2 regions of the Vibrio harveyi genome follow, and region 1 is predicted to be linked to the other one. Evidence: riboswitches for the same ligand, from Rfam matches in the RefSeq annotation. Region 1 holds a riboswitch; the other holds the start of a gene.
What was found. Region 1 has a riboswitch for lysine ahead of lysC (lysine-sensitive aspartokinase 3). Riboswitches for the same ligand answer to the same signal wherever they lie in the genome.
Positions count from the first base shown of each region.

Region 2: linked by a shared signal. The riboswitch ahead of tet(35) (tetracycline efflux Na+/H+ antiporter family transporter Tet(35)) and the one ahead of lysC (lysine-sensitive aspartokinase 3) in region 1 are both predicted to bind lysine.

Region 1 covers NZ_CP125875.1:9,605-26,468, reverse strand. Annotated here, with positions in the region: gene QMY49_RS00090 (single-stranded DNA-binding protein) at 1-152, opposite strand, end outside; gene QMY49_RS00085 (LuxR C-terminal-related transcriptional regulator) at 447-1,091, shown strand; gene galU (UTP--glucose-1-phosphate uridylyltransferase GalU) at 1,253-2,125, shown strand; gene uvrA (excinuclease ABC subunit UvrA) at 2,263-5,085, shown strand; gene QMY49_RS00070 (PglL family O-oligosaccharyltransferase) at 5,153-6,931, shown strand; gene QMY49_RS00065 (pyridoxal-phosphate-dependent aminotransferase family protein) at 6,988-8,109, opposite strand; lysine riboswitch at 8,333-8,511, shown strand; gene lysC (lysine-sensitive aspartokinase 3) at 8,635-9,987, shown strand; gene metH (methionine synthase) at 10,055-13,735, opposite strand; gene QMY49_RS00050 (cation:proton antiporter) at 13,925-15,250, shown strand; tRNA gene QMY49_RS00045 (tRNA-Asp) at 15,901-15,977, opposite strand; rRNA gene rrf (5S ribosomal RNA) at 16,046-16,162, opposite strand; rRNA gene QMY49_RS00035 (23S ribosomal RNA) at 16,255-16,864, opposite strand, start outside.
Region 2 covers NZ_CP125875.1:1,804,698-1,821,561, forward strand. Annotated here, with positions in the region: gene hisD (histidinol dehydrogenase) at 1-687, opposite strand, end outside; gene hisG (ATP phosphoribosyltransferase) at 693-1,589, opposite strand; His leader region at 1,643-1,781, opposite strand; gene QMY49_RS08690 (sigma-54 interaction domain-containing protein) at 2,144-3,100, shown strand; gene tet(35) (tetracycline efflux Na+/H+ antiporter family transporter Tet(35)) at 3,380-4,981, opposite strand; lysine riboswitch at 5,091-5,272, opposite strand; gene QMY49_RS08700 (H-NS family histone-like protein) at 5,873-6,280, shown strand; gene QMY49_RS08705 (inosine/guanosine kinase) at 6,417-7,721, opposite strand; gene QMY49_RS08710 (hypothetical protein) at 7,839-8,108, opposite strand; gene mnmA (tRNA 2-thiouridine(34) synthase MnmA) at 8,299-9,441, shown strand; gene hflD (high frequency lysogenization protein HflD) at 9,452-10,069, shown strand; gene purB (adenylosuccinate lyase) at 10,223-11,593, shown strand; gene QMY49_RS08730 (DUF3833 domain-containing protein) at 11,768-12,286, opposite strand; gene QMY49_RS08735 (chalcone isomerase family protein) at 12,301-12,894, opposite strand; gene QMY49_RS08740 (DUF2878 domain-containing protein) at 12,854-13,366, opposite strand; gene QMY49_RS08745 (SAM-dependent methyltransferase) at 13,373-14,629, opposite strand; gene QMY49_RS08750 (DUF1365 domain-containing protein) at 14,623-15,444, opposite strand; gene QMY49_RS08755 (NAD(P)/FAD-dependent oxidoreductase) at 15,446-16,756, opposite strand; gene QMY49_RS08760 (SDR family oxidoreductase) at 16,769-16,864, opposite strand, start outside.

The DNA.
Region 1 (16,864 bases):
TCGCGCTGTTCGCCAGTCGCTTTATCACGCCATGACTCAGAAGTTGCAATCGTGATGTTTGCTACTGCACCGCCATTAGGCATGTAACGAATTTCAGGGTCGTTACCTAGATTCCCCACCAAAATAACTTTGTTAATTCCACGGCTGGCCATGATGTGCTCCGTTTCACTCTGGATCTATATATAAAATTTTAGCGCATAAGAATACACGCTTTGGTGTTTTGATTAAAGCCTAATCCCATTGTGTTCTGAGATTAGAAATTGTGGAATCAAAATCTCACTCCAACCTCTAGGCGTAGCATTTTTGATTCGTTTTGCAGATATCGTTTCGCGAACCTTTGAATCTCAACGCATTTCCTCTCTAACGCTATAGCTCCAAATTGTGATTGATGACACCGTATTTGCGTTTTTGACCTCATGGAACTTCACTCAAGGAGATTAGGGCGCGTGAAAAAATCAGCTTATGCGAGAAAATTGTTTTTAATCAGTATGGAAGACGACGCAGAGAAAAAAGTCGAAGCGCTCGTGAAATACACTGATATTGATATCCCTGTCATCTCCACACAAGCACTGATGGAAGCCAATCCAAAGCATCGCAATAAAATCCTGTTGATTGACTTTAGTGAACATAAAACACTCGTACAATCGATCAAAAACTTGCCTTTAATTTGGAAGAATTTTGAAACGGTCATATTCAATGTTCCTAAACGCTTAACCACCGATGAGTTGTTGTCTTTTGGGCAACTAAAAGGCGTATTTTATCAGGAAGACTCTCTAGAGCAGGTAGGTGAAGGCTTGAGAGAAATCGTGAATGGTCAGAACTGGTTGCCAAGAAATGTCACTAGTCAATTGCTTCACTATTATCGCAATGTCCTCAGCACGCACACCGCCCCAGCAACCGTGGACTTAACCATCCGTGAGTTGCAAGTTTTACGTTGTCTTCAGGCAGGAGCATCTAACAATCAAATGGCAGAAGAATTGTTCGTCAGCGAATTCACCATTAAATCTCACCTTTATCAGATATTCAAAAAGCTCTCCGTAAAGAATCGCGTTCAAGCTATCGCTTGGGCAGACCAAAACCTGTTGTCATAAATCAGATGAACAACACAATTTCGCTCATACAGTGATGGCTCATGCTTATTTAGGCTCAAATTGACGTACTTTTTCCTACTTAATTCATGATTCATATGCATCTCTCGTGTTAAAGTGATGCCCAGATTCTTGATTAAAAAATGAGAAAGGATATTCCCCCAATGATTAAAAAATGTCTGTTCCCTGCAGCTGGCTATGGTACGCGCTTCCTCCCAGCGACTAAGTCTATGCCTAAAGAAATGATGCCTGTAGTGAACAAGCCACTGATTGAGTACGGTGTAGAAGAAGCCATCCAAGCTGGCATGAATGGCATGTGCATCGTAACAGGTCGTGGTAAGCACTCAATCATGGACCACTTCGATAAAAACTACGAACTGGAACACCAAATCAGCGGAACAAACAAAGAAGAACTATTGGTTGATATCCGTGAAATCATTGACTCTGCAAACTTCACTTACATCCGCCAGCGTGAGATGAAAGGTCTAGGTCACGCAATCCTTACTGGTCGCGAATTGGTCGGTGATGAACCATTTGCAGTAGTACTTGCCGATGACCTTTGTGTGAACGAGCAGGAAGGCGTGTTGGCTCAAATGGTGGCGCTATTCAAACAGTTTCGTTGTTCAATCGTTGCTGTTCAGGAAGTACCAGAAGAAGAAACTCATAAATACGGCGTAATCTCTGGTGAGATGATTAAAGATGACATCTACCGCGTAGACGACATGGTTGAGAAACCAGAACAAGGTACTGCGCCAAGTAATCTAGCGATCATCGGTCGTTACATCCTAACTCCAGACATTTTCGAACTGATCGAAAACACGGAACCGGGTAAAGGCGGCGAAATCCAAATTACTGACGCACTGCTTAAGCAAGCAAAAGCAGGTTGTGTATTGGCGTACAAATTTAAAGGTCAACGTTTCGACTGTGGTAGCGTAGAAGGTTACATCGAAGCCACAAACTACTGCTTCGAAAACCTATACCTAAAAGACGAAAAAAAGTCTGAGCTAGGTAAACACGCAACGAAGAAAGAAGTGTAAATAACTCAAACTTACTGATTCTAAAGCCCAGCTTAATGCTGGGCTTTCTTTTACTGTTTTTTTGTCCAGTATTTTCTTTGCACATTTCTCACACTATGTAATACTTGCGTCACTTGGTTATACATAGAGCAAAAACGATGGATAAAATAGAAGTTCGTGGTGCCCGCACCCATAACCTCAAAGACATCAACCTCACTATCCCCCGCGATAAACTGATTGTCATTACTGGTTTGAGTGGTTCTGGTAAATCCTCTCTCGCATTCGATACTTTGTATGCTGAAGGTCAAAGACGTTACGTCGAATCCTTATCAGCTTACGCACGCCAGTTTTTGTCTCTTATGGAAAAACCAGATGTTGACCACATAGAAGGTTTGTCTCCTGCAATCTCGATTGAGCAGAAATCAACATCACATAACCCACGCTCTACTGTTGGTACTATTACTGAGGTGTACGACTACCTGCGTCTGCTTTACGCACGCGTTGGTGAACCTCGTTGTCCAACACACCATACGCCTCTAGCAGCACAAACCATCAGCCAAATGGTCGATAAAGTCTTAGAGTTGCCAGAAGGCAGCAAAATGATGCTACTTGCTCCTATCGTGAAAGAGCGTAAAGGTGAGCACGTTAAGACACTGGAGAACCTAGCAGCTCAAGGTTTCATCCGCGCACGTATCGATGGTGAAACTTGCGATCTTTCTGATCCACCGCCGCTAGAACTACACAAGAAACACACTATTGAAGTAGTTGTGGACCGCTTTAAAGTTCGCCCAGATTTGCAGCAACGTTTAGCTGAATCCTTCGAAACCACGCTAGAGCTTTCTGGTGGTATTGCGGTTGTGGCACCAATGGACGGCGAGGGCGAAGAAGTGATCTTCTCAGCCAACTTTGCTTGTCCAATTTGTGGCTACAGCATGCAAGAACTTGAGCCTCGCTTGTTCTCTTTCAACAACCCTGCTGGCGCGTGTGGCACCTGTGATGGTTTGGGCGTGCAGCAATATTTTGATCCAAGCCGAGTCATTCAAGATGAAACGCTGAGTTTGGCACAAGGCGCGATTCGCGGTTGGGATCAAAAGAACTACTATTACTTCCAGATGTTGACAGCGCTGGCGGATCATTACGGCTTCGATCTTCACGCACCATTTAACTCTCTACCAAAGAAAACCCAAGACATCATTCTTAAAGGCTCGGGGCGTACTGAAGTAGAGTTCAAGTACATTAACGATCGTGGTGACATTCGCGTTAAGCGCCATCCTTTTGAAGGGATCCTGAACACACTTGAACGCCGTTACCGCGATACTGAATCTAACTCGGTACGTGAAGAGCTTGCGAAATACATCTCTACGAAGTCTTGCTCAAGCTGTGGCGGTACTCGTCTACGCCTTGAAGCTCGTAACGTCTTTATCGCCGATACGACACTACCGGAGATTGTTGAACTCAGCATCGCCGACGCATTGGAATTCTTCCACTCATTGCAACTAGAAGGTCAACGCGCCCAAATCGCTGAAAAAGTGATGAAGGAAATCAACGACCGCTTGCAGTTCTTAGTTAACGTGGGTTTGAACTACCTCAACTTATCGCGCAGCGCGGAAACCCTATCGGGTGGTGAAGCTCAACGTATTCGTTTAGCAAGCCAAATTGGTGCTGGTTTAGTGGGCGTCATGTATGTTCTAGATGAGCCATCGATTGGTCTCCACCAGCGTGATAACGAACGCCTATTGAAAACCCTAACCCACTTAAGAGATTTGGGTAACACAGTATTAGTGGTTGAGCACGATGAAGATGCGATTCGTTGCGCTGATCACGTGATCGATATCGGTCCAGGCGCAGGTGTACACGGTGGTAACGTGGTCGCTGAAGGTACGATGGACGAGATTATCGCCAATCCGAACTCACTGACTGGTCAGTACCTCAGTGGCGCGAAAGAGATTGCGGTACCAAAAGAGCGTACGCCACGCGATCCAAAGAAAACCGTTGAACTACTTGGCGCGACAGGTAACAACTTAAAGAATGTCGATCTTTCCGTTCCTGTTGGCTTGTTCAGTTGTATCACCGGTGTATCCGGTTCAGGTAAGTCGACTCTGATCAACGATACCTTCTTTAAGATTGCCCATACTCAATTAAACGGTGCAACAACGGCGCATCCTTCACCATACAAAGCGATAAAAGGTTTAGAGCACTTCGATAAAGTTATCGACATTGACCAAAGCCCTATCGGTCGCACACCACGTTCAAACCCTGCCACTTACACAGGCATATTTACTCCGATTCGTGAACTGTTTGCGGGTACGCAAGAGTCGCGCTCTCGCGGGTACAAACCGGGGCGCTTTAGCTTTAACGTTCGTGGTGGTCGCTGTGAAGCCTGTCAGGGCGACGGCGTAATCAAAGTGGAAATGCACTTCTTACCTGACGTTTACGTTCCTTGTGATGTGTGTAAAGGTAAACGCTACAACCGCGAAACACTTGAGGTTCGTTACAAAGGCAAGACCATTGATGAAGTACTAGAAATGACGGTAGAAGATGCACGTACTTTCTTCGACCCAGTGCCAGCGATTGCTCGTAAGCTGCAAACGCTAATGGATGTTGGTTTGTCTTACATTCGCTTAGGTCAAGCAGCAACTACGTTGTCAGGTGGTGAAGCTCAGCGTGTGAAACTGGCTCGAGAGCTGTCTAAGCGTGATACTGGTAAAACCTTATACATTTTGGATGAGCCGACAACCGGTCTGCACTTCCACGATATCCAGCAGCTACTAACTGTACTGCACCGTCTGCGAGACCACGGAAATACCGTTGTCGTCATTGAGCACAACCTCGATGTAATTAAGACGGCAGACTGGATTATCGACTTAGGTCCCGAAGGCGGACAAGGCGGCGGTGAGATCATCGCACAAGGAACGCCTGAAGATGTGTCTCAGATCGAAGGTTCGCACACAGCTCGCTTCCTTAAGCCTATGTTGAAGTAGAAAAAACAGGTAAAGTACAAAGACCAGCCAATGCTGGTCTTTTTTCATTCAAAACAACACAATAACTATGGCAACTATACACGTCAGTGGAACTAAGCTTTCTCCAGGTAAAGTGCAAGTTCCTCTTAACCGCAAGTTTCTCATCGCGTTAGCAGCTCTCTTTCTGTTGGCGATGCACTTCTTTATGCCAAATCCGGGTGGCTCTGGACTAGCACTGTCTTTTAATGCGACCACGTGGATTGCGTTCAGCTTTGCACTTGGTATTGGTTGCTACCAACTTGCGACCAATCGTGTATTACGCTATTCCAAATTAACAATCGGTCTGTTGATCAGCTGTATCATCATGACGCTACCTATCTTCTACCCCAATGCGGATAGTGCGCTCGCAGCAAATAAACTGATTGGTCTGTGGTGCGGCATGTTGTTCTTCGTTGTACTGCAGCAGTTCCACTTCAGTAACAAGCATCGCCAGCGCTTGTTGTGGTTTATTGTCCTTGCCGTTGTTATCGAAGCAATTTTCGGTTTAACGCAATACCTTTACCTTAAACCAGGAAACGTATTTGGATACGACACGGTAGCTAACCGCCCTTATGGCATCTTCCAGCAACCAAATGTCATGGCGAGCTTCCTTGCAACTGGTTTAGTGATTGCCAGCTATCTACTCGCCAGACAGCCTTACAAATATTCTCGTAAACTCAGCGATATTTACCTGTTGTACGCCGTACCTGTACTGACACTGCCTCTTATCGTTGCCCTTGCCTCTCGTACTGGTTGGCTAGCATCCATCATTGCTATTTTGCTGGTGATTCCATACATGTATCGCTTTGCAACGCGTGCACGTTTTGTTCGATGGGTGATGGCGATGGCAACAGGTCTCGCGCTGTCGATTGTGGTGATGAATATTGCCTTCCCAGATGGAAACGGTCTTGCCAGTGAAAAGGTGAATATGGAGTCACCACGTGCTTACACCTTCCCACAAACATTGGACATGGTGATTGAGAAGCCATTCACTGGGTACGGTTACGGCAAGTTTGAGTCAGAATACATGCTATACACAGCGCGTCAGCATGCACTCAATGAAAGCTATCCTGCGGGCTTGCCATCGATGGATCACCCGCACAATGAATTGTTGTACTGGGCGGTAGAGGGCGGATTGTTGCCAATTCTGGGGATCTTTTTGGCAATGGCGTTAGTGCTATATCGCATCTACCAAGCCAAACGCGGTACTCGCTTAGCACTGCTGGCACTGTTTATTCCAATCGTGCTGCACTCGCAATTAGAATATCCCTTCTATCATTCATTGGTGCATTGGCTGATCTTTGTGATTCTGCTTTATTGGGTCGACCAACGAGTTTCTCGTTACCGCCAAGCACCGTTTAGCAAAGTAACCAAAAGTTTATTGCGAGTATGTAGCCTCGTCATTCCAGCAGTATTTACTTTCTATATGGTTAGCGCATTGCACACCAACTATGTCTTAACCAAGTTTGAAACAACGCGCCCGACCAACCCGGACATCTTAAATCAGGTGACAAATCCTGTGGTTTGGAAAGATCGTTTCGATTGGGATGTATACAGTACTTTCTTAAACATCGGCTTATATAAACAAGATCCAACCTTGATTCAGCCTTACATTGATTGGTCTCTGGAAATCATTAAAGACAAGCCACGCCCAGCGTTTTACAACAACTTGATACTGGCATATCAAGGGTTGGATGACACAAGCAAGGCAGAACAAATTCGCGCTGAGGCACAGTTCTTGTTCCCTAAAATTGATTTCAGTGGCGTCAACTATCAGCCACCTTCTCAAGCTATCTCACCAACACCAACGTCCAGCGCTGAGCAATAAATACAAAAAAGCGAAGGAATAACCTTCGCTTTTCTTTACCTCATTACCGAGGCGATTTACTCAGTCAGTGACTCTTCTAAAGCTCGCAAACACAAAGCAACATTTTCAGGTCGAGCACCATAGCCCATCAGTCCAATTCGCCATGCTTTACCAGCAAGTGCACCAAGACCTGCACCAATCTCTAGGTTGTAGGTTTCAAGTAAGTGATTGCGCACTTTTGCTTCATCAATTCCTTCAGGGACATAAATCGCATTCAATTGCGGTAGTCGATATTCTTCTTCTACCACGAATTCAAAACCTAGTTTTTGCAGACCCGCTTTAAGCTTCTCATGCATTAACTGGTGACGCGCCCATGCATTTTCTAAGCCTTCATTTTTAAGGATAAGTAGAGCTTCATGTAGCGCATACAAACTGTTCACCGGTGCAGTGTGGTGATAGCTGCGTTTGCCTTCTCCACTCCAGTAACCTAATACTAAGCTTTGATCCAAGAACCAGCTTTGAACCGGTGTCGTCCTGGATTGAATCTTCTCAATAGCAGCCGGAGAAAGAGTCACTGGCGATAAGCCGGGAACACAAGACAAACATTTTTGGCTGCCAGAATACACAGCATCTAACTGCCATTCATCGACTTTGAGAGGTACACCACCAAGCGAAGTCACGGCATCGACAATCGATAGCAGACCGTATTGCTTCGCAAGCTTACCCAAGACTTGAGCGTCACTCACCGCGCCCGTCGACGTTTCTGCATGAACAAAAGCAAGAATCTTCGCATCAGGGTGCTGCTTTAATGCTTCTTCAACTTTATCGACCGATACAGGCGTTCCCCACTCATCATCGACGACAACCGCTTCACCACCAGCACGAACCACGTTTTCACGCATACGCTCACCGAAAACACCATTGCGGCAGACGATGACTTTGTCGCCCTTTTCAATCAAGTTGACAAAGCACGTTTCCATACCTGCACTACCCGGCGCAGAGACTGCGATAGTAAATTCATTTTCCGTTTGGAAAGCGTATTTAAGCAGTTGTTTTAGTTCATCCATCATAGCAATGAAAAGTGGGTCTAGGTGACCAACCGTTGGACGGCTAAGCGCTTGTAAAACCTGAGGTGAAATATCAGATGGACCAGGTCCCATTAAAATACGATGTGGGGGAATAAAGCTTTGGATCGGCATGTCAGCTCCTTGATTGCAGTCATTCATCCTGAGCGTTATAAAAGTTCTATGTAAAATGCTGGCTCAGGCATCGGAGTTTTCACCCTAATAGATTTTTCCTCTATCGGCAATTAGCCCTAAGTATAGAGGTCAAACCACTGTCACAAATTCGTTAATAAAAACTTTCATAATGGTTGAGATATTGGTTGACAATGTGACAGCAAAACCGTTCAATGTTTAAGCTTTATGCAGAAGAGGAGCACTACCCAGGCAGGTGATTTGTGGAGCCGCAATTCCAATACCAATCACTCAGGGGGAGTAGTGCCGAGGTAAGTCAAAGTTGCAGGATTTGACTTGTCGGTTGACTTGGGTTGAGTCCCATCAACTGTCATCAGCGCCGTATGATGAAGAGCTTCTGAGGGTAAATTTTCAAATTACATTCTAACTACCTCTCTATTTGCTCTGTTCCTTTCCTCACCAAACATTGGATGTATTGGGCAACCAATTAATTGTTGTTATTTTTTCAGGAAGTCGTGGGAGAACGCAGTGAGCGCATTTAACGTAGCAAAATTCGGTGGAACCAGTGTTGCCAACTTTGAGGCAATGAGTCGTTGCTCCACTATCATAGAAAACAACCCAAATACTCGTCTTGTCGTCAGCAGCGCTTGCTCAGGTGTCACTAACTTATTGGTTGAGCTGGCAAATGGTGTTCAAGACCAAGAACATCGAGCAGAAGTACTTCAGAAACTAGCAGGTATCCACGAATCGATTCTGTCGCAGCTAGAAAACGCAACCGAAGCAGCAGCTGAGGTTTATTCGATTCTTGATACCGTCACGAGCTTGGCAGAGGCTGCTTCAATCCAAGCAAGCACCAAACTGACAGACCATTTAGTCGCTTGTGGTGAATTAATGTCGACTCATATCCTTGCACAACTAATGCGTGAGCGTGGTGTGAACGCAGTTCGTTTTGATATTCGCGACGTGCTAAAAACCGATGGTAATTTTGGTCGAGCTGAACCTAATGTCGAGACAATTTCGCAGCTAGCACAAGAAAAGTTAGTACCACTTTGCCAAGAATACGTGGTTATCACCCAAGGTTTTATTGGCTCAGATGAAGAAGGTAATACCACCACGCTTGGTCGTGGCGGCAGTGACTACAGTGCAGCACTCATTGCAGAAGGTGTGAAAGCAGCAGGTCTAGAGATTTGGACCGACGTACCGGGCATCTATACCACAGACCCACGTATCGCCTCAAAAGCAGCGCCAATCCCAGAGATCAGCTTTAGCGAAGCATCAGAGATGGCAAACTTCGGCGCAAAAATTCTACACCCTTCAACGCTAGTTCCGGCACTTCGTCACGACATCCCTGTATTCGTAGGCTCGTCTAAAGAACCGGAAAAAGGTGGTACATGGATCCGCCACCAAGTAGAGAGCTCACCTTTATTCCGAGCACTTGCTCTGCGCTGCAACCAAACCATGGTGACATTACGCAGTGCTAACATGTTCCACGCATACGGCTTCTTAGCCAAAGTATTTGAGATCCTAGCGAAGCACAAAATCTCTGTAGATCTGATCACCACATCTGAAATCAGTGTGTCACTCACTCTTGACCAAACAGACACGTCTGGCGGTGCTCCTCAGTTACCACAAGCCGCGCGTGAAGAGCTTGAAGAGCTATGTAAAGTAGAAGTAGAACACGACCTATGTCTCGTCGCTCTGATTGGTAACAACATGAGTGAAAGCAAAGGCTACGCGAAGCAAGTATTTGGCACGCTAGAAGACTTCAACCTACGTATGATCTGTTACGGAGCAAGTCCACATAACCTGTGCTTCCTTGTTCACGAGTCGGTATCTCGCCAAGCGATTCAAAAACTGCATACTGAATTGTTCGAGCAATAAAAACTCTTTCATCCACTAATAAGCAAGGGCTGCACATGGCAGCCCTTTTCGTTTCGATCTGGTTTGGTTAACCGTTAATGTTGGGACCTAACCATTTTTCCGCTTCGATCCTATCCCAGCCTTTGCGATCAGCATAGCTTTGCAGCTGATCCTCTTGGATCTGAGCGATCGCAAAGTAACGAGAGTCAGGGTGCGAGAAGTACCAACCCGAAACGGATGCACCTGGGTACATCGCATAGCTCGATGTCAGTGACATTCCAATGTTTTCTTCAACATTCATAAGCTCCCAAAGCGGTCCTTTCTCAGTATGCTCTGGACATGCTGGGTAGCCAGGAGCAGGACGAATACCTTGGTATTTCTCACGAATCAGGTCTTCATTCGACAGATCTTCATCCGCAGCGTAACCCCAAATATCCTTACGCACACGCTCATGTAGATACTCAGCAAATGCTTCCGCCAGACGGTCCGCTACCGCTTGAATCATGATGGCATTGTAATCATCACCCTGTGCTTTGTATTCGTCGGCAAGTTCACGCTCACCGATACCGCCGGTTACAGCAAAAGCACCAACCCAATCGTGCTTACCAGACTCTTTCGGTGCAACATAATCAGACAGACAGTAATTGAAGCCTTTCGGTTTCTCCGTTTGCTGACGCAAGTTATGCAGCACTTTCGCCACTTCAGTACGCGACTCGTCGGTGTAAACTTCGATATCATCACCCACGCTTGCAGCAGGGAATAGACCACACATACCTCGCGCTTTGAGTAACCCTTCACGCTCAACACGATCTAGTAGTTCGTTAGCATCTTTGTACAGGCGTTGAGCCTCTTCACCCACTTCTTCATGATCAAAGATTGTTGGATACTTGCCGACTAACGACCAAGTCATAAAGAAAGGCGTCCAGTCGATGTACTTACGCAAAGTAGACACTTCAAAGTCATCAAAGATATGAATGCCCGGCTTCACAGGAGCAGGAGGCGTGTACTTATCCCAATCAATCGCGACTTTGTTCGCTCGTGCTTCTTCTAGAGTAACAGGCTTGGTGTGCGGCTTCTTACGATTATGCTGATCACGTACGCGTTCATAGTCCACGTCCAGTTTCTCAACAAAGCCAGGACGAAGTTCGTCTGAAAGTAATGATGTACATACACCAACCGCACGAGAAGCGTTATTGACGTAAACCACAGGATGTTTGTAGTTCTGCTCAATCTTAACCGCCGTGTGCGCTTTCGATGTTGTTGCACCACCAATCAGAAGTGGAAGATCGAAATCAAGACGCTCCATTTCTTTGGCGACATGCACCATTTCATCAAGGGACGGAGTGATCAAACCAGAAAGACCAATGATGTCGACGTTTTCTTCTTTGGCTACCTTGAGGATCTTCTCACATGGCACCATTACGCCAAGGTCGATGATCTCGTAGTTATTACATTGCAGTACCACACCAACAATGTTCTTACCGATATCGTGCACATCACCTTTAACCGTAGCCAGTAAGATCTTACCGTTGGAAGAGCCCGCTTGTTTCTCTTTATTAATAAAAGGTTCTAAGTGCGCTACTGCCTGCTTCATAACACGCGCTGATTTCACTACCTGCGGAAGGAACATCTTACCTTCACCAAATAAGTCACCCACCACGTTCATACCGTCCATCAACGGACCTTCGATTACTTCCAGCGGTTTGGATGCATTAAGGCGAGCTTCTTCGGTATCTTCAACGATGAATTCAGTAATGCCTTTAACCAACGCATGCTCTAGACGTTTTTCTACCGCCCAAGTACGCCACTCTAGTGCAGACGCATCTTCTTCTTTACCAACGCCTTTACCTGCGTATTCTGCTGCAATATCTAGTAGTCGCTCAGTCGAATCATCACGACGGTTAAGAACCACATCTTCTACCGCCTCACGCAGCTTATCAGGAACGTTATCGTAAATTTCCAACTGACCCGCATTAACGATGCCCATGTCCATACCATTTTTAAAACAGTGGTATAGGAACACCGCGTGAATCGCTTCACGAACGTAGTTATTACCGCGGAATGAGAAGGAAACGTTAGACACACCACCAGAGATCATCGCGTGAGGTAAGTCGCGCTTGATGTCAGCAACCGCTTCGATGAAATCCACGGCATAGTTGTTGTGTTCTTCGATGCCCGTCGCAACCGCAAAGATGTTCGGGTCAAAGATGATGTCTTCTGGTGGGAAGCCGACTTCATCAACCAAGATACGATAAGCATTAGTACAGATTTCTAGCTTACGCTCACGTGTTTCTGCCTGACCAACTTCGTCAAACGCCATAACGATAACTGCAGCACCATAGCGACGGATCAGCTTTGCTTGCTCAACAAACTTCTCTTTACCTTCTTTCAAAGAGATGGAGTTTACGATGCCCTTGCCCTGAATACACTTCAGACCCGCCTCGATAACCTCCCATTTAGAAGAGTCGACCATGATAGGCACTTTAGAGATCTCAGGCTCAGATGCGCATAGGTTTAGGAAGCGAACCATACAGGCTTCTGCATCCAACATGCCTTCATCCATGTTGATGTCGATGATCTGAGCGCCGTTCTCAACTTGTTGTCGGGCGACCTCTAACGCTTCATCATAGAGTTCTTCTTTGATCAGACGTTTAAATCGAGCAGAACCAGTTACGTTAGTACGTTCACCCACGTTGATAAACAGCGTCTCTTTTTCAATAGTAAGAGGCTCAAGACCGGATAAACGACAAGCAACCGTAAGCTCAGGCAAATCACGAGGTTTCACATCTTCAACTGCCATTGCCATATGGCGAATATGCTCTGGCGTGGTACCACAACAACCACCAATTAGGTTAAGGAAACCACTCTCCGCCCATTCTCTAACGTGTTCCGCCATATCTTCTGGCGAAAGGTCATACTCACCAAAAGCATTCGGTAGACCCGCGTTTGGGTGAGTAGAAACAAAAGATTCAGAAATACGAGAAAGCTCTTCTACGTACGGGCGCAGTTCGTCAGGACCAAGCGCACAGTTCAAACCAAATGAAATAGGGTTAACATGACGAAGAGAGTTATAGAAGGCTTCCGTTGTTTGACCAGAAAGCGTACGTCCAGAAGCATCGGTAATGGTACCGGAGATCATAACTGGCAACTCGATGCCTAGTTCTTCGAAGACGCTATCAACCGCGAAGGCACAAGCTTTCGCGTTAAGTGTATCGAAGATAGTCTCGATCAGAATAAGGTCAGAGCCACCGTTGATCAGCGCTCGAGTTGATTCTGAATAAGCTTCAACAAGCTCATCGAAGCTGACGTTACGATAGCCCGGATCGTTTACATCAGGGGAGATAGAACAAGTACGGTTTGTTGGACCAAGCACACCCGCGACATAACGTGGGCGCTCTGGCGTTTTTGCCGTCCACTCATCAGCGGCTTCACGCGCAAGCTTTGCAGCGGCAAAGTTGATTTCCTCACTCAGGCTTTCCATCTCATAGTCAGCCATCGCAATCGTCGTCGCGTTAAAGGTGTTGGTTTCAAGAATATCAGCGCCTGCTTCTAAGTAAGCGCTGTGAATTTCCTTAATCAATTGAGGCTGAGTGAGCACCAACAAATCGTTGTTGCCTTTTAGATCACAATGCCAATCCGCAAAGCGCTCTCCTCGATAGTCTTGCTCTTCAAGTTTATATCCCTGAATCATGGTGCCCATACCACCATCGATCAGCAAGATACGTTGCTTTAATTGAGCTTCAATCTGTTGTCTTACATTACTTCCCACAGTACAGCCTCATTCCTTTAGTTATCTCTCCATCCTATCACACAAATTAAAGGAGTCTAGACGTCTAAAATGCGAATTACTGATTATTTTGTCTCCGTCGAGTTACAAAATAATCTCGAAAAAATGTTTGCTATTTAGTCAACATCGTCCGAGAATTCCATTCATAAAATGTTACAAATAGAGAGCTCTATGTCGGTCTATCATACTTTATGTTTTCTATCTGCAGCCGCAATGGTTATTGCCTTTGTAAACAGTAAGATAGGAAAGATGCAAACCACCATCGCAATCACTGCCGGTTCGATGATTCTTTCACTCCTCATTCTAATCGCAGGTCAAAATGATTGGTTTCATCTCACCGAGATAGCGACCGAAACGGTTACCAGCATTAACTTCGAGGACTTTCTTCTTAAAGGTATCCTCGGATTCCTACTTTTTGCCGGTGGTTTGGGTATAAAACTCCCTAACCTCAAAGACCAAAAATGGGAAATCACCGTACTCGCTTTAGGTGCAACACTCTTCTCAACCTTCTTTATTGGTTTTGTACTTTACGGCTTCTGCCAAGCTATCGGCATTCAATTCGACCTCGTCTACTGCCTGCTATTCGGTGCGCTTATCTCCCCAACCGACCCGATTGCAGTACTCGCCATTGTTAAAAAGCTTAATGCACCAAAACGAATCTCTACACAGATCGAAGGTGAATCTCTGTTTAACGACGGCTTTGGTCTGGTTATTTTCGTAACACTATTCACCATCGCCTTCGGTACTGAAGCTCCAACGGTAGGTAGTGTGACAATGCTATTCATTCAAGAAGCGATTGGTGGCATCGTTTACGGCTTCGTACTAGGTTTAATTTTCCATTACCTAATCAGCGCAACTGATGACCACTCAATGGAACTACTACTTACTATAGGTGTACCAACCGCTGGTTACGCATTTGCAGAATACCTTCACGTATCTGGACCACTTGCGATGGTGGTATCGGGCATCATGATCGGTAACTGGACGCGCTTCATTGGCTTCTCTAAAGAGAGTGAAGATCATCTAGACCACTTTTGGGAATTGGTCGATGAGTTCTTAAATGGCGTGCTATTCCTTCTTATTGGTATGTCGATGCTGCTGTTCGAATTCCACAAAGAAGACTGGATCATGATGGCAATTTCAGTACCACTAGTACTGGCTGCTCGCTATCTAAGCGTGTTCATTTCTTACATCGGATTTAAGCGCTATAGAAAATATAATCCTTGGTCTATTAAGATCTTAACTTGGGGTGGCTTGCGCGGCGGTCTTGCATTGGCAATGGCACTATCAATTCCCTCAGGCATCTTAGTAATTCCAGAGAAGTTGATTGATGTAAAAGAGATCATCATGGTAATGACTTACTCAGTAGTGGTGTTCTCAATCCTTATCCAAGGCTCAACCATTACACCAATGATTGAGAAAGCGAAACAAGCAGAGAAAAACATGGAAGCAGAAGTTTCATCGGAACCACAAGAAGCAAAAGCATCTCAAGAATAAGTACCACGATAATTCTTAGAATTAGGCAGCCAACTGGCTGCCTTTTTTATACTTTGTTCGCGACTAGACCTCTAGACAATACTCTATTCCCTAGCCCAGCACCTTTTATAGTTCGATCAACCAAATACAGCCAAAGTGGTAATGAATAGCTTCAACTTGAGAAAAATCTACAGGAATGCATAAAGATAGCTAGCAAAATCTATCAGATTCACTTTTGCAAACCTCGAGATCTTTACTAGCGAGGACAAGACGCTCTATGTGAGTGTGACGAAGTCCAAACATTAATGCTCAAGCAAATTTACGAGCCACTGAGCTCTAGTTGAAAAGTCAATGAGTATCTAAAAACAAAAGTTGTTCTGTCGAACCACATCGTTGTGTGGTGTTTTTCTGAATAACAGTAATTAAGGTAGGGACATCGGAAGAAATTGCAGGTTATCTGAAACTTTTGCGGGCTCGTTTTCTAGAAAGAGGGAATCGTACTCTAGAAATGACAAAACCCAGTCCGGAGGCTGGGTTTCTAAATAAGTGGCGGAGCGGTTGGACTTGCACTCAATTGGACTGCACACGAGCGGGACTCGTTGGTCGTAAACCAAAATAATAGCGCAAACGAAAAAGCCCTAGCATTTCTGCTAGGGCTTTGTCTGAATAAGTGGCGGAGCGGACGGGACTCGAACCCGCGACCCCCGGCGTGACAGGCCGGTATTCTAACCAACTGAACTACCGCTCCGCACTGGTTAGACCTAAAGTCTAAGTTTTTGTCTTCACTTTTTCATAAAAAGTGAAAATAAAATACAAGCCTGGCGATGTCCTACTCTCACATGGGGAAGCCCCACACTACCATCGGCGCTAATTCGTTTCACTTCTGAGTTCGGAATGGAAGTCAGGTGGGTCCAAATCGCTATGGTCGCCAAGCAAATTCTTTAATTCGGAAAACTGATTTTAAGTTCTACTTACACACATTCAATGTTCTTACATTGAGTCCATCAAAACCCCTTGGGTGTTGTATGGTTAAGCCTCACAGGCAATTAGTACAGGTTAGCTCAACGCCTCACAACGCTTACACACCCTGCCTATCAACGTTCTAGTCTCGAACAACCCTTTAGGATACTTAAAGTATCAGGGAAGACTCATCTCAGGGCTCGCTTCCCGCTTAGATGCTTTCAGCGGTTATCGATTCCGAACTTAGCTACCGGGCAATGCGTCTGGCGACACAACCCGAACACCAGAGGTTCGTCCACTCCGGTCCTCTCGTACTAGGAGCAGCCCCCTTCAATCTTCCAACGCCCACGGCAGATAGGGACCGAACTGTCTCACGACGTTCTAAACCCAGCTCGCGTACCACTTTAAATGGCGAACAGCCATACCCTTGGGACCGACTTCAGCCCCAGGATGTGATGAGCCGACATCGAGGTGCCAAACACCGCCGTCGATATGAACTCTTGGGCGGTATCAGCCTGTTATCCCCGGAGTACCTTTTATCCGTTGAGCGATGGCCCTTCCATTCAGAACCACCGGATCACTATGACCTGCTTTCGCACCTGCTCGAACCGTCATTCTCGCAGTCAAGCGGGCTTATGCCATTGCACTAACCTCACGATGTCCAACCGTGATTAG
Region 2 (16,864 bases), 1.7 Mb from region 1:
CATATCAATCGCTGCACCACGGAAATCATTACTTACCTGACGTTTTGCTTCTGTCACGTAAGCGTTACCTGGACCAAAGATCTTATCAACTTTAGATACGGTTTCTGTTCCGTAAGCCATTGCTGCGACGGCTTGACCACCGCCGACATTGTACACTTCATCAATGCCACACAGTTTTGCTACATAAAGGATCTCGTCAGCAATTGGGGGTGGAGAACAAAGCACCACTTTACGACAGCCTGCAATTTTTGCAGGAACCCCAAGCATCAAAACAGTCGATGGCAATGGCGCACTGCCACCGGGAATGTACAAACCCACTTTTTGAATTGGGCGCGTTACCTGTTCACAAACTACACCCGGTTGAGTTTCTACTTTGATTGGCTGCGGCTTCTGCGCTTTGTGAAACTTAGCAATGTTTTCATACGCTTGCTCCAGTGCATTCTTCATTTTTTCAGAAAGACGCGCAGATGCCTCATCGATTTCTTGAGTTGATACACGGATAGATTCCGGCTGCACTCGGTCAAACTTCTCAGTTAGCTCCAATAATGCAGCATCGCCTTCTTTGCGAACTTTTGCGATTACTTCAGAAACCGCGGCAGTGATATTCGCACCTTCTGTAATTGCAGGACGTTCTAGGATTGAGTCTTGCTGCGTTTCACTTAGCGATTGCCATACGACTGTTCTCATTGCGATTACTCCATCATTTTTTCAATTGGTAGTACTAGAATTGAGCTCGCACCCAGTTCTTTTAGCTGTTCCATGGTTTCCCAGAACAGGTTTTCAGTACTTACCAAATGAACCGCAACTTTTTGCTTGTCAGCAGATAGAGGCAATACCGTTGGGTCTTCAGCACCAGGAAGTAGAGCTTTGATTTGGTCTAGCTTCTCTGCAGGTGCGTGTAACATGATGTACTTAGACTCCTTCGCTTGCTGTACGCCTTGCATGCGGGTAAGAAGTTTTTCGATTAGCGCCACTTTGTCTGCATCGAATTCGCCAGTACGTTGAATCAGTGTCGCTTTTGATTTGAAGATAATTTCAGCTTCTTTAAGACCGTTCGCTTCCAGTGTTGCGCCTGTAGAGACCAAGTCAGCGATGGCATCAGCAAGACCAGCGCGAGGAGCAACTTCTACTGAGCCTGTCAACATACATGTTGAGAATGGAACACCCGCTTCATCCATATAAGCTTTTAACAGCTGCGGGTAAGTTGTGGCGATACGTTTTCCAGCTAAGTCTTGAGGACCGTTGTACTCTTCGTCTTTATCAATCGCGATAGATAAACGGCAACCACCGAAATCAAGTCGACGAAGTTGAACAAATTCAGACGGTTCACCCAGTGCTTTGCGATCAAGACGAACTTCTTCTAATTCGTTTTCACCAATAAAGCCCAAGTCAACCACGCCATCCATAATTAGACCTGGAATATCGTCGTCACGAACCAAAAGCAAATCAATTGGCATATTTTCAGAATGAACAACTAAACGCTCACCCATTACATTGAACTTCACGCCACATTTTTTAAGTAGAGCTTGGCTCTCTTTGCTTAGACGACCTTTTTTCTGAATTGCAATTCTTAAGCGTTGTGTTTGCATTGCTTTATCCCTGTGCCAGATTCGGTAATTAAAATATTTTATAAACCAGTAAAACTAAAAAACCCTCGAGAGATGTTGGTCTCCCGAGGGTTTGAAATCTGTTTTCACTTTGATTTTCACCTCCGGGAGTTTCCTATCTCCCGGGTATGCGTGCATCTCCCGAAAGACTAGGCTGGGTGATGATGGTGATGAATGTTCATTACAAAATTACGCATACTTATTTAAGGCTCGATTATGTTGATTCGTTAATGACCACACTAACGAAGGATTAATTTTTTTTCAACAACGAATTTGCACTTTTCCTAATGTTTTTACTAACCAATTGATATTATTATTCTTTATTTTCATTTCAATCATCAAAGAAACACAAATTCAGCTCATTTATGCCACCAATTTGTTATAAAAAAACTAGTAGCCTCAAATCTCGCAAAAACAAACGTTTAAAATTCCATCAATGCGACAAGCAACAAAAGTCTCAATAACGAAACACTTGATTCAAATTTGAGACATCATTCATTACTAAACTTTCCTTTGGGGCATAAAAGTAAAGAGTCATCAAAGTGCAAAAAATCGACACTACGTTAAAACGACATTCGGCAGATGCAGATCCATTGGTTCCTTTAATAGGGAACAGTGCGTGCATCAATGAACTTCGTAACAAGCTCAAAAAATACGCACGATGCGACGCAGAGGTGCTTATTCAAGGTGAAACAGGGGTCGGAAAAGGAATGTGTGCTCGTATCATCCATGAGCTGTCCAACAGGCATTCATTCCCATTTGTCGAAGTAAATTGTGGAGCAATTCCGAGTGGACTGATTGCATCTGAGCTTTTTGGTCATGAAAAAGGCGCATTTACAGGAGCTATCTCCGATAGGATTGGATTTATTCAGAAAGCAAATCGAGGCACCCTATTTCTCGATGAGATTGGCGATATGCCGCCAGAATTACAAATACATTTACTCCATTTCCTTGAGAGTAAGCAAATACATAAAGTGGGTGCAGACAATATCATCGACGTAGACTGCCGTGTGATAGCAGCAAGTCACGTAGATCTAAAAAATGAAGTAATACAGGGAACGTTTCGCGAGGATCTGTTCTACAGACTCAATATTCTGCCACTTACTATTCCCCCCCTACGGAAGCGTGGCAAAGACATCCTGACATTATCAGAATACTTCTTGAGTTCTCTTACCAATAAAAGGTCTCAAGGGCTATCAACAGAAGTTAGAAACAAGCTAATGAAGCACAAGTGGCCCGGAAACGTAAGAGAGCTTCGTAATGTGATCCAAAGAGCGATTGTTATGTGCGAAAACAACACTCTACATGTTGCAGATCTCGGTTTAGATACCAGTGAGAGGCAACTTCTTCCCTCTGTCGAACAAATAGATTTGGATTATCTACTAAAAGCGATTGAAGACAACAAGCACAACATGAGTGCCGCTGCGAGACATTTGGGGATCTCCAGAACCACACTCTATCGCTTAATTAAAAAATATAACCTACCCGTCTGATCCCGTTGAACTTCGAGCCTTGATAAACTGTAACGTAACACTGTGTAACAGGTGAATTCTTGTTTATCAATCAGTTAGACAATGGCGTCCATTCCTTAAAATAAAAAAACATACAATTCAACAAGTTGAGTTCGGCATGCTATTTGCCTTATTCATATCAGTCTTCTAGACAAAATATCCCCAAAAACGCGATTTGCCCCCCTCACCATAAATCGCGTATAAAAAAAGCTCCGCTAGAAATAGCGGAGCTTCCTCTTTATAAGCTTGTATAAAAGCAACTTACGCGTTTTGACAAGATGCCATTTTTGACTTTGAAAGCCATGACAAAATCGCACAAACGATAACGAATGTAATCGATGCTGCGATGAAAGAGAACGCAATTGAAGCCGTCATACCAAGAGCAATAAAGCCAACGCATGAAACAAGCGCGACTGATAATGCATAAGGTAACTGAGTTGATACGTGATCGATATGGTTACAACGTGCACCAGTCGATGACAAGATAGTCGTATCTGAGATTGGAGAACAGTGGTCACCGAATACCGCACCAGCAAGAACCGCACTTAGCATTGGTAGCATAAGCGCTACATCTGTTGCGCCAGCCATATCGCCCGCGATTGGTAGCATGATACCGAACGTACCCCATGAAGTACCTGTCGAGAACGCCATTAGACCAGACAGCAAGAATAGGATAACTGGCAGCCAGTGTGGGTTGATGTTGCCTTGTGCCATTGTAGATAGGTAAGAACCTGTCTTCATGTCACCGATAACAGAACCGATAGTCCAAGCAAACACTAGGATTAGGATTGCACCAAACATTGATTTAGCACCAATCCAAAGCGTACGTGCAATCTCAACCATTGGTAAACCTTGCTTCAGCACCGTAAATAGCGCGACAGCAAGACCAAGTAAGCTACCGTAAATTAGAGAAGTACCAACATCAGTATTCTCAAACGCACCTAACAAAGCAAATTCTTTGCCATCTGCTGCTAGTGCTTGACCACCGGTGTAAAGCATTGAAGCAATCGTTGCCACAATAAGCGTAACGATTGGAAGAACTAGGTCAGAAACCTTACCCTTCTCACTTTCACGGATATCTAGCTCTTCATTTAGCTCATGCGCTTCTTGAGTATCATTTTCTTTATCTTTATCGAAACCACGACCTTGAGACGCCGCGATTTCGTGATCACGCATCTTACCAATATCCAAACCAAACCATGCCACTGCGAATACCATTAGCAAAGCAAACACAGCGTAGAAGTTCATTGGGATAAGGCGAACATAAGCGCCTAGTGCAGAATATTCTGTGATGCCATGTGACACCAAGATACCACCGATAATAGTAATGATGTATGCACCCCAGCTTGATGCTGGCATGATCACACACATAGGTGCAGCTGTGGAGTCTAAGATGTACGCTAGCTTAGCGCGAGAGACGTAAAAGCGGTCAGTTACTGGACGAGAGATCGCACCAACAGCAAGACTGTTAAAGTAATCGTCGACAAAAATGAATACGCCAAGGAAAGCTGCAAGAAGTTTAGAGCCACGTTTACTTTTTACGCGTGTTTGCGCCCATTCAGCGAAAGCACGAGTACCACCAGAAAGTGTTAACAACGCTGTTGTCATACCTAAAAGAATAAGGAAGCCAACAATACTCATGTTCCAAGTATTGATACCACCGTCTTCAATAAAGACAGAAGAAACTTGAGAACTAACATAACCTACCGTATTACCGATAGACCAATCGTTAAGAAGTACCGCACCCAGCACGATACCAACACCAAGAGAAACTAAAACACGTCGAGTTAGAATCGCCAGCGTCAGCGCGACAATAGGCGGTAATAACGAAACAGGAGAATGTGCAAAATCTATTAAATTCATGATCTTCAAAAACCAAAGTTTGGCTAGAGATCTACTGCAGACAAGTCACGTAGCATACGGTACGTGCTCATGTTGAACTTAGCGACAGGGAAGCGAACACTTCACCCAACCCTACAGTAGCGCTCCATAGTTTAATGTAAATATACTATGGCAGTGTTGTTCCTTTCAGAGACAACCCCAGCAAGTGGTTTCGATAGCCCCACTTACTTCGGCAATCTTCGCCTTCCACTATTATTCATTGGCATCACCCCAATAATAGCTACTCTTCGAGACTGCACCTCTACGGCAATAACAAACAATTAACCGTTAATCGTACAAATTAACAACAATTTATCTGCAATATTGCATCAGGTGGTTGTCATTGTACCTATGAAGCCTCCCATTGCAACACATCAAACTAAATTAAATGAATAAATAATCGCGATTTCGATTTATAAATGAAATGTGACCAAATCATACATTGCGCAACTGCAATCACTTCAACCTTGTCCATTATGAAACTTTATTACTACTATTAAATACGCCATAGTTTTACGTGCAACAATAAATGAATGAAATATGACAGTGATAGCATTTGCCATCTAATCCTTTTCTGTCAGAAAAAGGGAAATTTAATTCAAGCTATAAATAAACATGATAGCGATCGAGAAAAAGACCGTATCTATTAAGTAAAAATTGTCTGAAGTGGCTAATTAAATTTCAAATTGATTAATTAATATTGTTAGAACCCGAAAAAACTAAAGAAATTTAATCTAAATCATGAATTAGCATTTGCACATATCAGAAAGATAAAGTTAAATATAAGGACTCTATGTTTATTTCTAGATTCACATTTAATTTATCTTATCGATAAGCGATGTAGAATCTTTTAACCTATTAATAGGAATCGTCATGTCAGAGCTGACTAAAACACTTCTAAATATCCGTAGCCTTCGTGCATTTTCTCGTGAGCTGACTCTAGAACAATTGGAAGAAGCTCTAGATAAACTAACTATCGTTGTTCAAGAGCGTCAAGAAGCAGAAGAAGCAGACCGCGCAGCACAAGCTGAGCAAGAAGCTAAACTGGCTGCTATCGCTGAGCAAATCGCTCAAGACGGTATCGATGTTGAAGCGCTAATTAGTGCACTTGCTGGTGAAACAAAAACTAAAGCAAAAACTAAACGTGCTCCTCGCCCTGCTAAATACAAATACACTGACGTAAGCGGTGAAGAGAAAACTTGGACAGGTCAAGGTCGTACACCTTCTGCAATCCAAGAGCAACTAGATGCAGGCAAATCTCTAGATGATTTCCTAATCTAAGAATAGATTTATGAAATTTTAAAAAGGTTCCCTATGGGAGCCTTTTTTATTTGTCTGTAAATAGATACAAAAATGGCGCATTTTGAATGCGCCATTTTTTGCGTATGTAAGAAGTTGGTTAATTCAACAGAATCTATTAACGTTCCCAGTATGCTTCTTCTAAACTATCTTCGCGCTCAGGAAGACCACGAGAAAGACGTGGTGAATGCTGCACTAACACTTCGTAACTCGCACGGTTTGCGTATTTACAGACTTGAGAGAACGAAGAGTAAGTTAAATACTCATTGCTGTGCTTGCTAGAGTTAGGCACATTTTCTTTGTGGTATTTATTTGCAGCCATATCGTGAAGTACTGCTGACAATGCTGCATCACCTGCACCATTAGTATTTTTAATTTTTTCTGGACCACCCATGTATGGGGAGATATGTGAATATACTTTGATCGCATTTTCACATGAGTCTTTCTTTGCAGGTCGGCTAAATTCAAAACGGTTGAATTCGGCAATAGAACCAGGAAGCAGCGGCAACGACGTTTCACGCTTCGCGCTTTCTTCTGTATAACCCGCCATAAATAGACCAACAGGACCTGCTGTACATAACACAAGGTCAGCCCACTCAAGCGTCTTATCCGACGCCGCTAGCGGATCAGATTCGCCCGTTAGCGCTTCCGCTTCGTCTTCATTCATTGCAACAACGGATACATTGTCACGAATAAATTCTTGCCAGAATGTTGGGTCATCTTGAATAACAAATTTAGTTCCTAGTGTTAGTACCACAGGAACATCATGTTTCTTCGCGTATTCAATTGCACGCATCGTTGCTTCCGGCATTGGGTCGCCTTCTTTACAACGAACTAGGTAAGCAGTCAGTACTAACGCAGATGCGCTCTTGAAGATTTTCTCAGGGATGTTGTCTGGGTGAAGTTGGTTCATTTGACCTTCACTGATTGCGAAAGTACGTTCACCATCTTCTGTAATCAGAGCGAAACAGCGACCGATGGCACCTTCAACACCTTGTAGGTAGTTCAGGTCCATACGGCTAGAAGTGTTACATAGGTAGCGGTAACCGTAGCTACCAATTTTGATGTCCTGACTCATTACACCCAAAAGCGTTGAACGGTCATCCGCTAACACAGAATAGTTGTGTAGCGTGTTACCAATTGTGCCACCAGCATACTCATTGGTAATTAAGCATTCTTCTTTTAGCTGTTGGTATAGCGCTTCTGCAGTCGCGTCATCAATTACCAACGAGTGTCCTTTACTCAAACCGTACTTTTCAATCACATCCGTTGTAACTTTCGCTTCAATATCAACCAGCGTTTGGTCAATGCCGATGATGTGAGTGCGCGTCATCTTTTTGCTTTCTTGTGCTTGGCTCACCAATGGGTCACGAGCATGAACAGGAAAATAGTGCTTCGATTTGCGTTGTCCAGGAAATTTCATATTGTTAGTCTGAGTAAGGGGATGAAAAGGAGAACGGATTCTATACCGCCGTCATTAAAGCAGCAATAAAGGCAATTATAGCAAACGTTTGCAGTCCGCTTTTTTCTTTCAATCGCCCTATTCGCCTTCCATGAAACCAAGATCTGGCAGTTGTTCGAGGTGTTCACTGTAACGCTTAAGGTCGAACTCCCCACCGTTCTTCATTACGTCAAAAATCTCAATAGACATAGCACACGCCATCATCGCCACCGCATCTTCACGTGGTGTGCCTGTCATCATTAGACGCATCAGCGTTTCTTTCACCTTAAGTGGATTACCATCTTCAAGTTGATTTTCAACAATTTCAATCAACTCAGCTTCTTGCATAAATTGGTTTTCTTCAGTCATTTGATTTTTCCTCTTGGATTTTTGCCAACTATGCCATATATAACCCTTCTATACTTATCGAATTTAATACTCACGTTCGCATTTGGATAAATTTAAGCCAAAATCGAAGTGTGATTTCGATCTCGGATCTGTCACCGGTCAGTGGATTCTGGTAGAATCTGCGTCCCGTTAATTTTAGTGGTGTTTAGTAATGTCTGATAACAGCCAAAAGAAAGTCATCGTCGGTATGTCCGGCGGCGTTGATTCATCTGTTTCTGCGTATCTTCTAAAGCAACAAGGCTACCAAGTAGAAGGCCTGTTCATGAAGAACTGGGAAGAAGATGACAACGAAGAATATTGTACAGCAGCAGAAGATCTTGCTGATGCGCAGGCAGTATGTGACAAGCTAGGCATCCACCTACACACTATCAACTTTGCTGCTGAATACTGGGATAATGTATTTGAATACTTCCTTGCGGAATACAAAGCAGGTCGTACACCAAACCCAGACATTCTTTGTAACAAAGAAATCAAATTCAAAGCATTTCTAGAATTTGCGGATGAAGTGCTTGATGCAGATTACATCGCAATGGGTCACTATGTGCGTCGTTCTTTCCCAGAAGACGCTTTACCTGGTGAAGAACAGGAAAAACCACAAATGCTACGTGGTCTAGATGGCAACAAAGACCAGAGCTACTTCCTATACACATTAAGCCACGAGCAGATTGCACGTAGCCTATTCCCTGTTGGTGATTTAGAGAAGCCAGAAGTGCGCCGTATCGCAGAAGAGCAAGACCTGATCACAGCGAAGAAGAAAGATTCTACCGGTATCTGTTTCATCGGTGAACGTAAGTTTACGGAATTCCTAGGTCGTTACCTTCCTGCTCAACCGGGTAATATCGAAACGCCAGAAGGCGAAGTGATCGGTCAGCATCAAGGTTTGATGTACCACACATTAGGTCAACGCAAAGGTCTTCATATCGGTGGTCGTAAAGGCGGTGGCGGTAACGAAGACCCATGGTTTGTTGGTGAGAAAGATCTAGAACGTAACGTTTTGATTGCGGTTCAAGGTAAAGACCACCCAATGCTGAAATCAGAAGGTCTACTTGCATCACAACTTCACTGGGTAGATCGTGAGCCAATTCGCGATGTTATGAAGTGCACAGTGAAAACTCGTTACCGTCAGGAAGATATTCCTTGTACAATCATCCCTATCGATGATGAAAACATTAAAGTGATCTTTGACGAGCCACAAATTGCTGTAACGCCAGGTCAATCAGCCGTGTTCTATAAAGATGACGTGTGCCTTGGTGGCGGCATCATCGAGCAACGCATTAAATATTCTCAAGCTTAGGAGTCGTTACGTGGCGAATACACTTTATGACCGTACTATCGCTTTTGCAGGTATCTGCCAAGCTGTTGCTTTGGTTCAACAGGTAGCGAGAGACGGACATTGTGATCAAGATGCCTTTGAAACGTCAATTAACGCCATTTTGAATACTAGCCCAGCCAACACCATCGGTGTTTTCGGTCGCGAAGCCGACCTTAAGCTGGGTCTTGAATGCTTGGTGAAAGGGATTGATAGCACCCCATCTGGAAGTGAAGTCACTCGCTACATCATCAGCCTAATGGCATTAGAGCGCAAGCTATCGAGTCGTAACGATGCAATGTCACAACTTGGTGACCGCATTCAAATGGCTCAGCGTCAAACGGAACATTTTGAATTGCTAGATGATCAAATGATCAGCAACCTAGCGAGCATTTACTTGGATGTAGTCAGCCCTATTGGTCCTCGTATTCAAGTAACTGGTACTCCATCTGTACTGCAACAAACCGCTAACCAGCACAAAGTTCGTGCGTTGTTGTTATCGGGTATTCGTAGCGCAGTACTCTGGCGTCAAGTTGGCGGTAAACGTCGCCACCTGATCTTCGGACGCAAGAAGATGGTAGAGCAAGCACAAATCCTTCTTGCTCGAATGTAATAAGGTATCAAGTAAGCAGCTCGCGTTTATCGCGAGCTCATTTTTTTCGATCAAAACAAATCTCGCGCAAACGTTTGCGCAATATTCGTGACAATTGCCACAGTTATTGGTATAAAGCTCACGAAATTTAGAAACCCAATTCAGGAGAACATCATGGAACTGTCAGCATTGACTGCTGTTTCACCAGTAGACGGCCGTTACGGAAGCAAGACAATTGCGTTACGCGAAATTTTCAGTGAATACGGTCTACTAAAGTACCGTACTATCGTTGAAATCCGCTGGCTACAAAAGCTTGCTGCTACTGCTGAAATTGCAGAAGTGCCAGCGTTTAGCGCAGAAGCAAACCAATTCCTAGACGACCTTGCTGCAAACTTCTCTGAAGAAGATGCACGCCGAATCAAAGAGATCGAGCGTACAACTAACCACGACGTTAAAGCGGTTGAGTACTTCCTAAAAGAGAAAGTAGCAGACGTTCCTGAACTGCACGCAGTAAACGAGTTCTTCCACTTTGCATGTACTTCTGAAGACATCAACAACACTTCACACGCTCTTATGCTTAAAGAAGCGCGTGAGAACGTGATTCTTCCAGAAATGCGTAACCTAATCGACGCTATCAAAGCGCTAGCAGTGGAATACCGCGACATTCCTCTTCTATCTCGTACACACGGTCAGCCAGCTTCTCCATCAACAATGGGTAAAGAAATGGCAAACGTGGCGTACCGTATGGAGCGTCAATTCAAGCAAATCGAAAACGTTGAGATCCTAGCGAAAATCAACGGTGCAGTAGGTAACTACAACGCACACCTTTCTGCTTACCCAGAGCTAGATTGGCACAAGTTCTCTGAAGAGTTCATCACAGAGTCTCTAGGCGTAACTTGGAACCCTTACACAACTCAGATCGAACCGCACGATTACATCGCTGAACTGTTCGACGCTATCGCTCGTTTCAACACTATCCTGATTGACTTCGACCGTGACGTTTGGGGTTACATCGCACTAGGTCACTTCAAGCAAAAAACCATTGCTGGTGAGATTGGCTCTTCAACAATGCCTCACAAAGTTAACCCAATCGACTTTGAAAACTCAGAAGGTAACCTAGGTCTTGCGAACGCTGTATTCGGTCACCTAGCACAGAAACTACCTATCTCTCGTTGGCAACGTGACCTAACTGACTCAACAGTTCTACGTAACCTTGGTGTTGGTGTTGGCTACGCAATTATCGCTTACACTTCTACGCTTAAAGGCATCAGCAAGCTAGAAGTAAACCGCGAAGCACTTCTTGCTGAACTAGACAAGAACTGGGAAGTACTGGCAGAACCAGTACAAACAGTAATGCGTCGTTACGGCATCGAGAAGCCTTACGAGAAACTAAAAGAACTGACTCGTGGTAAGCGTGTAGATGGTGAAGCAATGCGTAACTTCATCGACGGTCTTGAGCTTCCTGAGCACGAGAAAGCGCGACTTAAAGAGATGACACCAGCGAACTACATCGGTCAAGCAATTGAGTTGACAGACAAGCTGTAAGAGAATCGAATAATAAAGAGGGTTGACGTGAAAGCGTCAACCCTTTCTTTATTTTAGGGGGAACGAACTGCACCCTATGCAGCGCAGTGATTCGGAATAATGGATAAGGCTCTATTCATGAAGCGAAGCGTTCTCGAATCTCGAAGACCAGCATTACCAGCATTACCAGCAATTTTATTGCCTCTGAAAAAACAGAGTAATCGTCCCTACTTCGATCCCAAACTTCTTGATCTTAGTGAGATTAAACACGTGCATTTCGTCTTGGCGGTAGAGCCAGTCATCAAATGAAACCGTGATAGTTGAATCATCCATTTTTAGCTCAAAATCGTACTGCCATTGCAGAGCGTTTCCTACCTCTTTGCCCGTAGCGACACCAATAATATCATCCGCTTTCCCCTGATAAGTACCGTCTGCTAGTTTGGTAATGACCCAGATTCGCTGGTCAAGTTCACCATCGTCAAAGACAAAGTCTTCCACCAGCGTCAACTCATTGCCTTCAACCGTTCCAACAATATCGACTTCAAAGCGGCGAGTTTGCTTCTCGGTGTAATCTTGAACCATCCCCCACGCTTTGACATCGCCTTCAAAGTAGCCAAATAGATCAAAAGCCGGTGAGGACGCCTGGTAATTATCTATGTCAGCTGAACATGCGCCGAGTAACGTTGCAGCAGCGACAACCGATGTTTTGATCATTCGTTTTATTATTTTCACTGCCTCACCTGCCCGATCAGTTGTTTACGAAGTTTGGGGAATTCCGTCTGTGGTGATAACCAAATTGAAAGAAAGGCATCATTGAGGTGCTCATCATTCACATAACCAACCGTCTGGTAAGGTTTACTGCCTGCTTGACGATAAATCAGTTGACCATTTTTACCATCGGTAAGGTAGGTAAGCTCATCGCCTTTCTTGATGTCAGGAAACATAGTGTTCAATTCAGAAATCCACTGCTGGCGATAAGCCTGAGTAAAACCCAGCTTTTGCCATTGTTCGTCGGTCACATCAAGTAGCTGGTCTCTACTGATATCGCGCTGATAGTTAATCTCGAGAGCAAATGGATGGGGAGAAATATCACCGGACACCATATATATGCCCTCAGGCGCTTTTAAGCGAGATTTATAGATATCAAACACGAACCAAGTGAGCTGCGCTTCGCCGACAGTTTGCCATTGCTGCCAATCGCTATTTGTTACTCCGTTTGTACTCGTCACACTTTGCGCTTGCAAAGGCACCGCACAGAATAGGGAGGCGACTATTACACTGCTAGTCAGTTTCCGTTTCCAATTTATCTTCCAACTTTTCATTTCCGTACACCTTGAGTATCAATAGCATCATCAAACACCATTCAACGAACAAAATCGCTAGTGTCGCGCTAACGCTGAAACCAAACTCGACAGCCTCAAGCTTACAACCGGCAAAGTAGCTGGCTGTGCCTCCGAGACCACCTACTATTGATACGTAAATTTTGGGGAAACGGTACAAAATTGACTTAAGTTGATAAGCGTACCAAGAGAACAGAACCCACAAACATGTAAGCCATAAGGGTAACCACGTGGTCGGAAATATAAAGACAGAAAATTGCTTATTGAGTGTGTCTAGCACCAAACCCACAAAGACAACCATTGCGATACGTTTGAGAGCGGAGGGCTCCACTCTCCAACAATGTACTATGGTCAGCAATGTAAGTATTAAGGTCAGCGACTGCCACTGATAGGTTCCAAGCACAGCTAAAAACCAGCATAGTTGGAACCAAGTTGACGCTAAAAACACTTTCATGACGAACTACGGGCGCTGAAACGTCATATGAACCGCACTGATCGTGCGAGCTAGAAACCCACCTTCACAGTAACTTAGATAGTATCGCCACATACGTACAAAGCGATCATCGTAACCAAACGCACGCACGTCATGCTCTGATTGATTAAAGCGGTGGTGCCATTCGTTAAGCGTCTTGGCGTAATCCAACCCAATATCAAACAAGTCTCGCGTCACCAGGTCACTGTGTTTAGTTGTTGCTTGGGTGAGTGACGTTACCGAAGGTAAAAAACCGCCAGGGAAAATGTACTTCTGAATGAAGTCGACATTGTTGCTGTAGTAATCGTAACGCTGATCGGCAATAGTAATCGCTTGGATAGCCATCAAACCACCCGACTTTAGCAGGGACTCACACTTCTTGATATAAGAAGGTAAAAATTGCTTACCCACGGCTTCTATCATCTCAATAGAAACAAGCTTGTCATAAGACCCAGTTAAGTTTCGGTAATCTTCTTTAAGCAAGGTGATTTTGTCGGTCAAACCCCGCTCATTTATCTTCTGTTCAGCGTAGGCATACTGTTCTTCAGAAATGGTTGTCGTAGTCACTCGACAGCCATACTGCTCAGCCATATAAATCGCCATTGCGCCCCAACCGGTACCAATTTCAATGACATGGTCGCTAGATTTGAGCTCAAGTTGTTGACACAGGCGTTCCATCTTATTGATTTGCGCCTGCTCTAATGAGTCATCCACTTGGTTGTACAGGGCCGACGAGTACAGCATATTCGTATCAAGAAATGCTTCATACAAATTGTTGCCTAAATCGTAATGAGCGTGAATGTTTTTGCGCGAATTTTCTTGCGAATTGCGATTTGTCCAATGGCTCACCTTATATAACAGCCTCGTTATCCAGTTGCCCTGCTCTTCAAGCTTATCCAGCGCTCGCATGTTAAGCGCCATTAGCTTCATCAATGCTGTCAGATCTGGACTATCCCACCACCCATCCATATAGGCTTCACCCGCAGCGATACTGCCGCCCTGTAGAATTCGGGAGTAGAACCCCGGATGCTTAACTTCAATAGTTGCAGCAACGGGTTCTCCGTTATGCTCACCATTGGGTGTTGAAAAACGTTCGCTACGCTCAGTCGTTTCTGTCTTGAAGCTCTCAATGACCGTTAAGCATCCAATCTCCATCTTTTGCAGACACTGGAAAAGAACTCCACGGGCCGCTTTTTGCGTTGTTGTTAATTCACGCGGCATTGCGATAGAAGTTGTATTTAACATGCAGAGTTCTCCTTATGCTTATTATTTTTCTTGTCTTCACCCACATGGTTTGCTTCGCCCTTACTGGATTGAGCGTATTTTGGATGTGAGTAAAAAGGTGCGCCTTTAATCCACAATTTCAGTGCGTGCCAATAAATACCAACCATTACTTTTACCGTTTGAATCGGCGTAACGATCAAGCATTTCAACAAGGCATTACTTGAAAAGGGCTTGGCTTTCATAGCCATAGTCGCATCAAAATGTTTTTCGCCTTTATGGCATTCCAAATGAATATTCAGCTTGTCTGTTAAAGGTTTGATTTTCCATCGGTACAGTTGGTCGATTGGGTTGAAAGGAGAAACATGAAATGCTTTGTTCTGCTCCCACCCAAACTCTTCATCTTGCTCGTCCTTTGCTACCGCATAATAATGACGTTCATTCCAAGGTGTGTTGCTCACCTCTGCTAGAAGGTACTTCCATTCCCCTTCTTTGTTATAAACGTAGTAGAAATTGACCGGACTGAAATAGAGTCCTAGATAACGTAAGTGACAAACCGCTATCACTTTACCGGTCAAACGAACACCAGCTAGCGCTTCCAGTTTGTCTTGAACCGCAGATTTTACGCACCCTTTTCCACCAATATAATCACTGCGCTTAAAACGTGCCCAATGCCACCATCGCGAACCAAAGCCCCATACTTTTTTCTCTAACGCTTCGAGCTCGTCCACGTCGATGGCTGGCATAAATAGCGAGTAATTCAACTCATGCTTTATAGGCGTAAAGCGACGGTGACGGACGTTGCCTATAAATAATCTGCTGTTCATCTGACTATCCATATCATGCCGCGCCTTTTTCAAAAGGAACCACATTTTGCTCGCGGTACTTTTCTTCTAGCCCTTGAACAACATCGAGTGCGCTACGGACACCATCTTCATGGAAACCGTTGTACCAATAAGCACCGCAGAACCATGTGCCTTGTATACCTTGAACTTCGTCTTTACGTTGCTGCGCAGCGATAGACTCCGTCGTAAATACAGGGTGATGATAAGTGAATGAGCGTAGGATTTTGCTTGGGTCGATTTGTTCCGTACTGTTCAAAGTGACACAGAAAGTATGCTCAGACTGGACATGCTGAAGGATATTCATGTTGTAAGTAAGCGAAGGAAGTCGTTGCTGCTCATCTTCACTACCTTCTAGCAGATAATTCCATGACGCCCACGCTGCCTTACGTTTTGGGAGTAAACGGGTGTCTGTATGCAGTACAACCTCGTTTGCTTGATAGGTCATATCCCCTAGAATTTCCTGCTCGGTTTGGCTGATATCTCCTAGCATTCTCATTGCTTGATCACTGTGACAAGCGAAGATAACGTCATCAAACCAATGTGTTTCTCCATGAACCTGAACACCTACGCCATTTTCAGTTCGGATAACTTTCTCTACAGGGCTGTTTAGACGAATATCATTGGCATAGCCTTTCGTTAGAGGCGTAATGTAAGAGCGAGAGCCACCTTTAACCACGTACCATTGTGGGCGATTTGTAATATCCAACAAACCGTGGTTGAGGAAGAAGCGTAAGAAAAACATAAGCGGGAATGCACGCATATCCGCTAGTGTCGACGACCAAATTGCAGCGCCCATCGGCAAGATGTAGTTGTCGGTAAAGAAAGCACTGAATTTGTGCTCATCCAGAAACGCTCCCAACGTCTGGTTATTAGTTAACTGTTCATTGGCAAAGCTTTTAGCCAGTTTGTTGAAGCGAAGGATTTCAAAAATAAAACGATAGAACTTTGGATTTGCCCAATTTCGTTTTTGAGCAAACAATGTCGATACAGTGTGTCCGTTGTATTCCAATCCATTACCATCGTTTCTGACGCTGAAGCTCATCTGAGTAGGAATGCCTTCAACGCCAATCTCATCCATCATTTCTATGAAGTTTGGGTATGTACGATCGTTGTATACGATAAACCCAGTGTCGATTGCATACTCTTTACCATCAAGACTGACATCAACAGTCGCCGTATGACCACCAACGTAATCATTCGCTTCAAACAACGTCACGTCATGTTCTTTATGTAAGTAATAGCCACATGTGAGACCAGATATCCCTGTACCTACGATGGCGATTTTTTTTCTTCCTGCCGTATTCATGATTCTTCCTTCTTATGATGCGAGTTTTGAGGTAAGCCGAGCTTGCCAGCTATACGGAAGCAACGAGATAAAACGCAGAACACCGGTGAATCTCGCCGGGAAATAAAT